Linked DNA regions of Sediminicoccus rosea. The protein of the gene in region 2 interacts with the protein of the main gene of each other region in a pairwise test. Links are inferred from orthologs where the notes say so. Each region holds a gene or a part of one and is shown on either strand. Other genes may lie near its edges. The genes, in order: R9Z33_RS02725 and rplK.

The links.
Region 1: the proteins of rplK (region 2) and R9Z33_RS02725 interact in binary tests that used the Escherichia coli proteins (3 or more experiments, as listed by UniProt). The link is inferred for Sediminicoccus rosea from one-to-one orthologs.

Annotation. Positions count from the first base shown.
Region 1 is NZ_CP137852.1:557,716-563,611, reverse strand. What follows is about bases 2,156-4,897. They hold R9Z33_RS02725 (50S ribosomal protein L11 methyltransferase), read right to left. Parts: upstream 4,098-4,897; coding sequence 3,213-4,097; downstream 2,156-3,212. Other genes in these bases: R9Z33_RS02720 (amidohydrolase), read left to right, coding at 4,416-4,897; R9Z33_RS02730 (PaaI family thioesterase), read right to left, coding at 2,713-3,195; R9Z33_RS02735 (acetamidase/formamidase family protein), read left to right, coding at 2,156-2,702. Also shown: R9Z33_RS02750 (hypothetical protein), read right to left, coding at 1-292; R9Z33_RS02745 (sodium-dependent bicarbonate transport family permease), read left to right, coding at 462-1,427; R9Z33_RS02740 (P-II family nitrogen regulator), read left to right, coding at 1,424-1,729; more of R9Z33_RS02735, read left to right, coding at 1,794-2,155; more of R9Z33_RS02720, read left to right, coding at 4,898-5,896. UniProt on the Escherichia coli protein: Methylates ribosomal protein L11.
Region 2 is NZ_CP137852.1:1,644,355-1,650,208, reverse strand. Bases 752-3,451 are described here. They hold rplK (50S ribosomal protein L11), read right to left. Parts: upstream 2,469-3,451; coding sequence 2,034-2,468; downstream 752-2,033. Other genes in these bases: R9Z33_RS07865 (HAMP domain-containing methyl-accepting chemotaxis protein), read right to left, coding at 2,776-3,451; rplA (50S ribosomal protein L1), read right to left, coding at 1,345-2,031; rplJ (50S ribosomal protein L10), read right to left, coding at 752-1,056. Also shown: rplL (50S ribosomal protein L7/L12), read right to left, coding at 3-383; more of rplJ, read right to left, coding at 541-751; more of R9Z33_RS07865, read right to left, coding at 3,452-4,458; R9Z33_RS07860 (putative bifunctional diguanylate cyclase/phosphodiesterase), read right to left, coding at 4,580-5,854. UniProt on the Escherichia coli protein: Forms part of the ribosomal stalk which helps the ribosome interact with GTP-bound translation factors.

The DNA.
Region 1 (5,896 bases), 1.1 Mb from region 2 along the record:
CCTCCAGGATGGCGACGATCTCGGCGGTCTCCAGCGTCTCGGCGAACTCATTGGCGGTCATCGCCGCCGCGTCCCAGCGGGCGGCGGTGGGGTGGATCACGCCCGCCGGGGTCTGCCCGGCCAGCAGGCCCTCCTCGGCCAGCAGCGCCACGCGCCGGGCGGTCACGATGATCCGCGCCGCGGCCTCGATCCGCATCTTCTCCCAGAAGGTGCCCCCCACCAGGGAGGCGAGCGTCTCCAGCGCGCGGCTGCGCATGGCGTCGGGCGAGAGCGAGAGGCCCGCATCGGGCATGGTTTCCTCCGGTGTCATGGCGGACCCGCGGGCCCGGCACATGCTCCGCCGCGCCCCGCCTCCCGGTCAACCGTTACGATCCAGGGCGATATGCACCAACGTGAACGAAATGCAAGAAATCATCGCGCCAGAGTTTCCACCCCGGCGCGTCCTGTTCTAGACGCAGCGCGTGTCGAGCTTCCTCTCCCTGATCCCGCCCCCCGTCATGTTCTTCGCCCTCGGCTTCGGGGCCGGGGCCGTGCGCGCCGAGCTGTCCGTGCCCGAGGCGCTGGCGCGCAGCCTTTCGCTCTACCTGATGGTCGCGATCGGGCTGAAGGGGGGCGCGGCGCTGGCCATGCCCGGCGCCTCCGAGGGGCTCTGGGCCGCGCTCACCGCCGGCATCCTGCTCTCCTTCCTGCTGCCGCTGCCCGCCTTCCTGCTGCTGCGCCTGGGCACCAAGCTGGACCGTGAGACGGCGGCCGCCGTCTCGGGCCATTACGGCTCGGTCAGCGTGGTCACCTTCGCCGCCGCCTCGGGCACGCTGGTGACGCTGGGCGTCCCGCAGGAGGGGTTCATGCCGGCGGTCCTGGCGGTGATGGAGACGCCCGCCATCCTGACGGCGCTGCTGCTGGCCCGCCTGGGCGGTGGCGGCGATGCGCCGAAGCTCAACGCCCGCAAGCTGGCGCGCGAGGTGCTGCTGAACGGCCCCGTGGTGCTGCTCATGGGCAGCTTCCTGATCGGCTATCTCGCGGGCGAACCGGGCCGCCGCCAGCTCGCCCCCTTCACCGAGGCGCTGTTTCCCGGCGCGCTCTGCCTCTTCCTGCTCGAGATGGGGCTGATGGCGGTGCGGCAGCTGCGCGCCGGCGGCAAGGGGCTGCCGGTGGCGCTGATCGGCTTCGGCATCCTCATGCCGCTGATCGGGGGCGCGGCGGGGCTGGTGACGGGCCAGTTCATCGGGCTTTCGACGGGCGGCGTGGCGCTCTTCGCCGTGCTCGCCGGCTCGGCCAGCTACATCGCCGTCCCCGCCGCCATGCGCCTTGCCCTGCCGCGCGCGGATGCGGGCATCTACGTCACCCTTTCCGTCGCCATCTCCTTCCCCTTCAATATCCTGGTGGGCATTCCCCTGTGGATTCGCCTCGCCGGGGTGGGAACATGACGCATCAGCGCAAGCGCATCGAAATCGTGGTGGAGGCCGTCCGCGCCGCCGAGGTGACGGACCTGCTGGACCGGCTGGGCGCCACCGGCTGGACGCAGCTTCCCGTCCTGGCCGGGCGCGGCCGCCAGGGCGTGCGCCGCGGCGGCGACCTTTCGGGCGTGCTCGACAATGTGGTCATCATCTGCATCTGCGGCGCCACCGTGGCCGAGCGCGTGATCGAGGCGCGCGAGGAATTGCTGGGGGCCCGCCCCGCCATCGTGAACATCACCGATTGCCAGGTGCTGCGCGCCGAGCATTTCTGAGGCGCAAGTTCCCGCCGGGCCGCACATGCCCTAGCCTCGGCCGCGCACATCGCCCGAGGACACCATGGCCCGCCACATCTTCCGCCCGACCCGCTACCACAACACGCTCGGCACGGCGGAACCCTGCCTGCGCATCGCCGATGGCGACACGCTGGTGGCCGAGACGGTGGACGCCTCCGGCCTCGATGCCAACGAGGTGGCGGTGGCCGCCCGCCCGAACCCGATGACCGGCCCCTTCTTCGTCGAGGGCGCCGAACCGGGCGACACGCTCGCCGTCGAGATCATCCGCCTCACGCCCAATCGCCGGACGGGCTGGACCTATTCGCCGCTGGCGCTGACCGTGCTCGACCCCGCCGCCATCCTGGACCGCCCGAAGCAGGAGCGCGCCATCTGGGAGATCAACGCGAATGAGGGCACGGTGCGGCTGCGGGACGCGCCCGCCGCTCTGGCCGGCTTTACGCCGCCGCTCGCGCCCATGATCGGCTGCTTCGGCGTGGCGCCGGCGGGTGGCGAGGCGATCTCGACCGCCACCAGCGGCGCGCATGGCGGCAACATGGATTACCGCCGCTTCGCGCCCGGCACGACGGCCTGGTTCCCCGTCTCGGTGCCCGGCGCGCTGTTCTACCTGGGCGATGGCCATGCCGCGCAGGGCGATGGCGAAATCACCGGAACGGGCATCGAGACCTCCTTCGAGATGGAGGTGCGGTTGTCCGTGCTGAAGCGCCGCATCACCTGGCCGCGCGCCGAGACGGCCGAGGAGATCATCACCATCGGCAATGCCCGCCCGCTGGACCAGGCGCTGCAGCACGCGACGACGGAGATGCAGCGCTGGCTGGGCGAGGATTACGGCCTGGATGCGCGCGCCGCGAGCCACCTGATGGGCATGGTGGTGCGCTACGACGTCGGCAACGTGTTCAACCCGGCCTATACGGTGGCATGCCGGGTGGCGAAGAAATGGCTCACGAAAGCGTGAGGCGTCCTCTCTAGAGGATCATCAGCGTCGAGGTGCCATGGGCGTAGAGCTTCGCGCCCCCCTCGCCGGTCAGCCGCGCTTCCGCGATGGCGGTGCGGCCGCCGCGATGCACGACGCGCCCCTCGCAGGAGACGCGGCCCGAGGCGACCGTCAGCGGCCGGGCATAGTTCACCTTGAGATCCAGGGTGGTGTGCGCGCGGCCCGCCTCCATCACCGTGCGCACCGCGTTCCACAGCGCGGCATCCAGGATGGTGGCCGCATAGCCGCCATGGGCGATGCCGATGCCGTTGTAGAACTGCTCGCCGATCTCGCCCTCCATCACGGCGAGACCTTCCTCGGCGCGGACCAGGCGGATGCCCATCAGCGCGAACATCGGGCTGCGCTGCACCCCATCCGCGATGGAGCGCTGCATCGCCTCCAGCCCGGGCAGCCCGGCATAGGGCGAGGGACCGTCCAGGCTTTCCCAGGTGACGGTGTGGCTGCGGGTGGGCATGTGCGTGTCCTCTCGTCTCAACCGGGCTTCCGCAGCACCAGCGTCGCCCAGGGGTCGAGGCTGATGCGACGCTCCAGCACCAGCCCGGCCCTGCGATGCGCGGCCAGCACCATCCGCACCTGCTTGCCCAGCAGCCCGGCCAGGATGGCCCGCCCGCCGGGGCGCAGATGCGCCGCGAGGTCCTTCGCCATGGCGCAGAGCGGCCGCGCCAGGATGTTCGCGAAGATCAGGTCATAGGGCGCGCCGCGCGTGATGGCGTTATGCGCGTAGCCGGTGGCCAGCACGGCGCGCAGCCGCGGCGCGAGCCCGTTCATCGCCGCATTCTCCCGCGTGACCCGGACCGACCAGGGGTCGAGGTCGCTCGCCAGCGCCTTCACATGCCAGAGCTTGGCCGCACCCATGGCGAGGATGCCGCTGCCCGTGCCCACATCCAGCACGCGCGGCAGGCGCTTCGGCAGCCGCTCCAGCGCCATCAGGCAGCCTTGCGTGGAGGCATGCTCGCCCGAGCCGAAGGCGAGGCCCGCATCCAGCGTCAGCGCGATGCGGCCATAGGTCGGGCGCGGCGCCACATGGGTGGGGCGGATCAGGAAGCGGCGGCCGATCTCCTGCTCGGGGAAGGCTTCCACCGTGCGGGCCAGCCAGCCCTCGGATTCCGTGGCGTGGCGGGTCAGCGGCGCCTCATGCCCCGTCAGCCCGGCGGCCAGCGCGAGCGCCGCCTGCAGCGCGTCCGCGTCGGCCTGCGCCTCGCGCACCGCCTCGATGCGCCAATTCCCCGTCTCCTCGTCCAGGAACAGCGCGACGGTGGCGCTGACCGAGAGCAGCGCGGCCTCATAGGCCGGCATCGCCTCATCGGGCAGCTGGTCCAGCACCAGGGTTTCGAGCGGCGCGGGCTGTTTCTTCATGGGGATTCCGGGCGGCGGGCAGAAAGAAGCGCCCTCGCTACACCCATTCGCGGCCAGACCCAAACCGCGCCTTCCCATGCCGCGCGAATTGTGGAGTTTTGTCGGGGACTGACGCGCAGGCCATGTTTTCCGCGGCGGAAGACCTCCCGTTTCACGCGGTCTTGGCGCTTTTGCGGGGATTTTCTGAACGATTCGTCATGTACGCCCCATCTCGCCGCCCGCAAGCGCGTGTTGCGCGGCGCATGCGACGACATCTAGCGTGATGGTCGAGCGGAGCGCCCAGATCTCCGCCAATCCGGCCGAAGGAAAGCCAACGCCATGTGCCGCGCCTGCGTCAGCCCGCTGATCGCCCATCCCTCGCTCTTCAGCCAGCCCGGCGGGCTCGCCGGATTGTTCAAGCCGCCCACCCGCCGCGGCTTCATGGCCGTCGCGGTATCGGCCGCCGCCGCCCCGCTGGCCGGCCAGGCGCAGACCGTGCCCTGGGCCAATACGCCCGCCAATGCGCCCGCCCCCACCGGCCCCGAGACCATCTTCCGCGGCGGCAACATCGTCACCATGGCCGGGGACACCATGGCCGAGGCCATCGCCGTCACCGGAGGGCGGATCACCGCCGTCGGCGCGGCGGCCGATGTCATGGCGCTCGCCACGCGCGACACGCGGATCGTGAACCTGCAGGGCCGCACGCTGCTGCCCGGCCTGATCGACCCGCACAACCACACGGCCCTCTCCTCGCTCTACCTCGAGCTGCTGACCGACATCGGCTACCTGAAGAACCGCACCCGCGCGGACCTGCTCGCCAATCTCCGCCAGCTCGTCGCCAATACGCCGGAAGGCCAGTGGGTGATGGTGTCGAACTTCGACAACCTGCTGCAGGGCGGCGACCTCTCGCGCACCGAGCTGGACGGCATCTCGACCACGCGGCCGATCTTCGTCTGGTACACGAACGGCCATGACGCGGCGGTGAACAGCGCCGCCTTGCGCGCCGCGAACATCCCGGAGGATATCGGCGCGCTGCCCGGCGGCGGCCATTTCGGGCGCGGGCCGGACGGCAGGCTGGACGGCCGCGTCTTCGAGATGAGCGCGATGCTGAAGGTGGTCTCGGTCGGCCTGCCGCGCATCACGCCGCAGCTCGCGACCCAGGCGATCAACCGCTACATGCAGGCCGCCGCCGCCACCGGCAACACGCTGCTGCACGAGCCGGGCACGATGAAGTCCGAATGGATCGAGGGCTTCAGCCAGATCGCGGCGACGGCGCCGCTGCGCCTCAGCGCGAGCCTGATGTACGAGGACATGGCGGGCTTCGCGCCCTATCGCAGTCTCGGCCTCGGCCCGCGCGCGGCGCAGCTGCCCAATTCGCTGCTCATGCTCTACGGCGTGAAGATCGTGGGCGACGGCTCGAACCAGACGCGTACCGGCGGCCAGACGCAGCCCTATCTGGGCGGGACCGACATGGGCCAGCCCAACTTCAACGCCGACCAGATGAAGCAGATGGTGGCCGCGGTGAAGGCCGCCGGCATGCCGGTGCTGATCCATTGCAACGGCGACAAGACGATCGATTTCTCGCTCGACGCGATCGAGGCCGCCTACGGCAATTCCACCGCCTTCGGCATCAACCGCATCGAGCACGCCACCATGCTGCGGCAGGACCAGATCGTGCGGATGAAGCGGCTCAACATCGAGCCGAGCTTCCTGATGAACCATGTCACGCTCTATGGGGCCGCCTACCGGGACCAGATCTTCGGCCCCACGCGCGCCGCCTTCACCGACCCGGCCGGCGCCTGCGCGAAGGAGGGCGTGCG
Region 2 (5,854 bases):
CCTTACTTGACCTCGACGGTCGCGCCGTTCTCTTCGAGAACCTTCTTGATCTTGTCCGCCTCGTCCTTGGAGACGTTCTCCTTGACGACCTTCGGCGCGCCCTCGACCAGGTCCTTGGCTTCCTTGAGGCCCAGGCCGGTGATGGTGCGGATCTCCTTGATCACGTTGATCTTCTTGTCGCCGGCGGCGGCAAGGGTCACCGTGAACTCGGTCTGCGCCTCGGCAGGAGCAGCGGCGGCGGCAGCCGGGCCGGCCACGGCGGCAACCGCCACCGGCGCGGCGGCGGAGACGCCCCACTTCTCTTCGAGCATCTTGGAGAGCTCGGCGGCCTCCAGGACGGTCAGCGCGGACAGCTCGTCAACGAGCTTTGCAAGATCGGCCATATTCGTGTTCCTTCTAACTAATGGCTTGACTGTGGCTTGACAACCCCACCGCGACATCGTGGCAGGGCCAGAATAGTGGAAAGCTGATCGGTCCCTCTGCAGACCCACCGCCGCTTGGCATCCCGCCGCCGGACCCTAGGTCCGCCGGCAGCCCGCCTCAGGCGGCTTCCTTGTCCGCATATGCCTTCAGCACCCGTGCCAGCTGCCCTGCGGGGGCTTGAACCACCCCGGCAATGCGCGTCGCGGGGGTCTGGATCAGACCCAGCAGCGATGCGCGCAGCGTGTCGAGCGAGGGAAGCTCGGCCAGCGCCTTCACGCCATCGGCGTTCAGGTTCTGGGTGCCAAGCGCCCCGCCCAGGATCACGAACTTGTCGTTCCCCTTGGCGAACTCCACGGCGGTCTTCGCCACGGCCACCGGGTCGGCCGACCACGCAAGCGCGGTCGGGCCCTTCAGCAGCGGCGAGATGCCCTGGAAACGGGTGCCGTCGAGGGCGCGACTGGCCAGCCGGTTCTTCGCAACCTTGTACGTTGCCCCGGCAGCCTTCATCTTCCGCCGCAGATCATCCACCGCCGCGACCGTGAGACCCTTGTTCTGGGCCACGAGCACGAACGACGTCTGCGCGAAGACTTCGGCCATCGAGTCAACGAAGGCGCGCTTTTCCGTACGATCCAACGTCACGTCTCCGTCGGTGGTCGGAGCCTTGTGGAAGGGCTTCGACCGGTTCACACGGGGGCAAGGGGACCATCCCCCTGCCCCGTTCGCCTGTCGTCGCCGGAAAGCCAAGCCATTCCGACCCGGGCCATGGCCCGGGCGGGAGAATCTCGGTTCCCCGTCTCATGCGGGCGGGCCTCGGCCCATTAAGCCTGACCGGGGTCAGGCGCCTGCAATCTCCGACAGGTGCGGCGGCGGGCCCGAAGGCCCACCCCCTGCGCGCCCCGGCCAAGGCCGGGGCGAATTCCATCAGCCGTTGAGGCTGGTCACATCCACGCTCACGCCGACGCCCATGGTGGACGAGACGGCGACCTTTTTCACGAAGGTGCCCTTCGCGCCGGTCGGGCGGGACTTTTGGATGGCGTCCACGAAGGCGCGGGCATTGGCCAGCAGGGCCTCCTCGCCGAAGCTCGCCTTGCCGATGCCGGCATGGATGATGCCGGCCTTCTCGGCGCGGAACTCCACCTGGCCGGCCTTGGCGGCGGTGACCGCGCCCTTCACGTCCATGGTCACGGTGCCGAGCTTCGGGTTCGGCATCAGGCCGCGCGGGCCCAGCACCTTACCGAGGCGACCCACCAGGGCCATCATGTCCGGCGTCGCGATGCAGCGGTCGAAGTCGATCTTGCCTTCCTGCACCAGGGCGGCGAGGTCATCGGCGCCCACCACGTCGGCGCCGGCGGCCTTGGCTTCCTCGGCCTTCGGGCCGCGGGCGAAGACGCCCACGCGGACCGTCTTGCCGGTGCCGTTCGGCAGGCCGACCACGCCACGGACCATCTGGTCGGCATGGCGGGGATCGATGCCGAGGTTCATCGAGATCTCGATGGTCTCGTCGAACTTGGCCTTGGCATTGGCCTTGGCCAGCGCGATCGCCTCGTTCAGCGGATAGGCCTTGTTCGGCGTAACGGTGGCCGCGAGGGCCTTCATGCGCTTGCTCATGTTCAGCCCTCCACCACGGTCATGCCCATGGAGCGGGCCGAGCCCGCCAGCATCCGCACCGCGCTCTCGACGTCGGTGCAATTCATGTCCTTCATCTTCACCTGGGCGATCTCGACCAGCTGCGACTTCGTGACGCGGCCCACCATGGCGCCCTTGCCCGGGGTGGTGCTGCCCTTCTCGATCTTGGCGGCGCGCTTCAGGAAGTAGGTGTTCGGCGGCGTCTTCGTGACGAAGGAGAAGCTGCGGTCGGTATATGCGGTGATGACCACGGGCGTCGGCGTGCCCGGCTCCATCTGTTGCGTCGCCGCGTTGAATTCCTTCACGAACTGCATGATGTTCAGGCCGCGCTGACCCAGCGCGGGGCCGATGGGCGGCGAGGGGTTCGCCTTGCCGGCGGGCACCTGCAGCTTGATGTAGCCGGCGATCTTCTTAGCCATGACAATCCAGTCCTCTCGATGTGGAGAGACCCGCGGTCCCACCGGCCTGGAGCCAAGTCACGCTCCCGACCTCCCGCGTTTCCCTGCGGCCGGGAAGCGCATGCCTCCCACCGGAAGCGCGGCGTGTAGAATGCCGGAGCCCGTCTGTCCACCCCGTTTCGGCGCTTTCCCGCAGGATCCGGCCGCATCTGCCATGCGGAAGATGCAGACCGGCCGCGGACCGTGATCCGCCATCACCGGATCACGGTCCAGCCCCGATAAGAGAATGACCGACCGCCCCGGCGTTTCCACCGCGGCGGGCCATGCCCTAGGCGGCGCGGATATCCCGCAGGAAGCCATCCACCTGGGCGCGAAGCCGCTCGGATTGCTGCGCCAGTTCGGCCGAGGCGCCCTGCACATCCCGGGCCGAGCCGCCGGTCCGCTCCGCCCCATCCATCATCCCCGCCGCGCCGCGCGATGCCTCCTCGGCGCCTTGCGCCGCCTCCGCCACGGCGCGCCCGATCTCCAGGGTCGCCGCGGCCTGCTGCTCGGAGGCGGCGGCCACCTGCGCCGTCGTCTCGTTCAGCTCCTCGATGGTGCGGCCGATGCCGGCGATCGCCTCCACCGTGCGCGTCGTCTCGGCCTGCATGGCGGCGATCTGCTGGCTGATCTGCTCGGTCGCCCGCGCCGTCTGGCCGGCCAGGCTCTTCACCTCGCTCGCCACCACGGCGAAGCCCTTGCCAGCATCCCCCGCGCGCGCCGCTTCGATCGTCGCGTTCAGCGCCAGCAGGTTGGTCTGCCCCGCAATGTCGCTGATCAGGCGCACGACATCACCGATCTTCGCCGCCGCCTCCGCCAGGCCGCGCACCGTATTGTCCGTCTCGCGCGCCGCCTCGGTGGCGCGCCCGGTGATGGAGGCGGTGTGCCGCACCTGGCGCGCCACCTCCGCGATGGAGCTGGCCAGCTCCTCGGAGGAGGCGGCGACCGTCTGGACATTGGCGCTGGTCTGGCCGGCCGAGGAAGCGACCGCCGTGGCCTGCCGCGTCCCCTCCCCCGCCGTCTCCGACAGGGCGACGGCAGTGGCGGAAAGCTCCGTCGCCGCGCTGGACACGGTGCTGAGCGCCTCGCTCGCCTGCGCCTCGAAGCCCTGCACCAGCTGATCCACGCGGGCGGTGCGCTCGGCCTGGGCGCGCGCCTCGGCCGCCGCGGCCTCGGCCAGGCGGTCCGCCTCCTTCAGCCCGTCCCGGCAGGTGTCGAGTGCCCGCGCCATGTGGCCGAGCTCGTCCTGGTCGGCCACTTCCTTCAGCTCGAAGGCGTAGTCCCGCCGCGAAAGCCGGTCCAGCGCCGCGGAGATGTTCATGACGCGGCCCGTGATGGTGCGCGCCGTCAGCACGGCGATGGCCACGCCCGCCGCGAAGATCCCGGCGAACACGATGACCAGCAAGGTGCGGCCCAGGCTGGCCGCGGCGGAGGCTCGGTCCGCCGCGGCGCCGGCCTCGCGGGCGTTGATCCGCACCAGTTCCTGCAGCCCCTGGAGGGCGCGGTCCACCGCCGCGCGCCCCTCGCCGAGAAGTGCAGTCGCGCGCGCGATGTCGCCCGCCGCCAGGGCCTCGCGCATCTGCCGGTGGCCGTTCAGATAGTCCTGCAGGCTGCGTTCGACGCCGGGGAAGATCCGGAATTCCTCGGGATGCGCCAGCAGCGGCCGGTAGGCCTCGAGACTCGCCCCGATCCGCGAAACCAGCGCGGGAAGCGTCTCCAGGACGCGCGCGCGGTCCGCGGCGTCGCTGCGCGTGAAGGCCGAGAGCTCCCCGCGCCGGAGATCCAGCACCGCGGTGTTGAGCCCGGCGACCGCCACCACCGAGGGCAGCCAGTTGGTCTGGATGTCCACCGCGCGATGATTCATGTCGCGCATCACATACAAGGCCACGCCCGCCAGCAGGGTGACCAGGAGGAGCAGGCCCCCCAGGCCGGCGCGCAGCTTGTTCGCGAGGGAGAGACGACGGAATGACATGCCGGGGCGGCTCCTGTTTCGGAAGGATGCGGAATCCCGGCGCTTCTACGCTCAAGAGCTTACCCGAGCCTTCACGGCCCAGCGCCGGCCCGCAGCTCCGCGCCTTGCCGGCTCGGCCGCATCAGGCGGCGTCCAGCCGCCCCGCCGCCCGGGCCGCGCCCTGCATGAGCGCCGCCACCTGCCCGGCCGGGACGGGCCGCCCAAGCAGCCAACCCTGCCCCATGTCGCAGCCCAGCCGCGTCAGGAACTCCACATCCAGTTCCTCCTCGATGCCTTCCGCCACCACGGGCAGGCCCAGGCTCTCGCCCAGGCCGATGATGGCCGCCACGATCTTCCGCGCCCCGGCATCGGAGGCCATGGCGCGGACGAAGCCCGCATCCACCTTGATCACGTCGAAGGGCAGCGCCTGGAGTTCCCGCAGGCCGGAATGCCCGGTGCCGAAATCATCCAGCGCGAGCCGCACGCCCATCGCCTTCAGCTCCGAAAGCATCGCATGGCCCTGGCGCAGGTCGCCGAGCAGCGCGCCCTCGGTCAGTTCGAGCTGGAGGCGGCCGGGCGGCAGACCCGTCTCCTCGAGGACCTGCGCCACTTGGCGCGGCAGGTCGGACTCGGTCAGGTGCAGGGGCGAAAGGTTGAAGGAGAGCGTCGCCGGCTGCGGCCAGGCCGCCGCATCTCGGCAGGCCATTCGCAGCAGGTGGTGCGTCAGCGGCACGATCAGCCCCGCCGCCTCCGCGATCGGAATGAATTCGGTGGGCGAGACGAAGCCGCGCGTGGCGTGCGGCCAGCGGGCCAGCGCCTCGAAGCCGAGCAGCCCGCCTGAGGCGAGCAGGCGGATCGGCTGGTAGTGGCAGGTCAGGGCATCCTGGGCGAGCGCCTCGCGCAGCTCGGCCTCCAGCCGCATCGCGCCGCGCCGCTTGCCCAGCCGCGGGTCCATCTCCGGCGTGAAGCGGCGAAAGCGGCCGCGCCCCTCCGCCTTGGCGCGGTAGAGGGCGGAATCGGCGCGGCGCATCAGCTCCTCCGCATCGGCCGCATCCCCGGGCGCCAGGGCGACGCCGAGGCTGAGCCCGACGCGCACCTGCACCGTGCCGCCGCCCGCCGCGGTGCCATCTGGGTTCAGGGTGAAGGGCACGCGCACCACCCCCATCAGGCGGCGCGCGGCATCCTCGGCCGCCCCTTCGGGATCGGCCGGGTCGAGCAGGAGCATCAGCGCGAATTCATCGCCGCCGAGCCGCGCCGCGATGCCCTGGCGCGCCACTTCGCAATCCAGGCGGTGCGCGATCTGCTTCAGCAGCTCGTCGCCCGCCGCATGGCCATAGGTGTCGTTCACCGGCTTGAAGCCGTCGAGATCGGCCAGCGCCAGCATGATGGGCGCGCCCGAACTCCAGGCCTCGGCGAA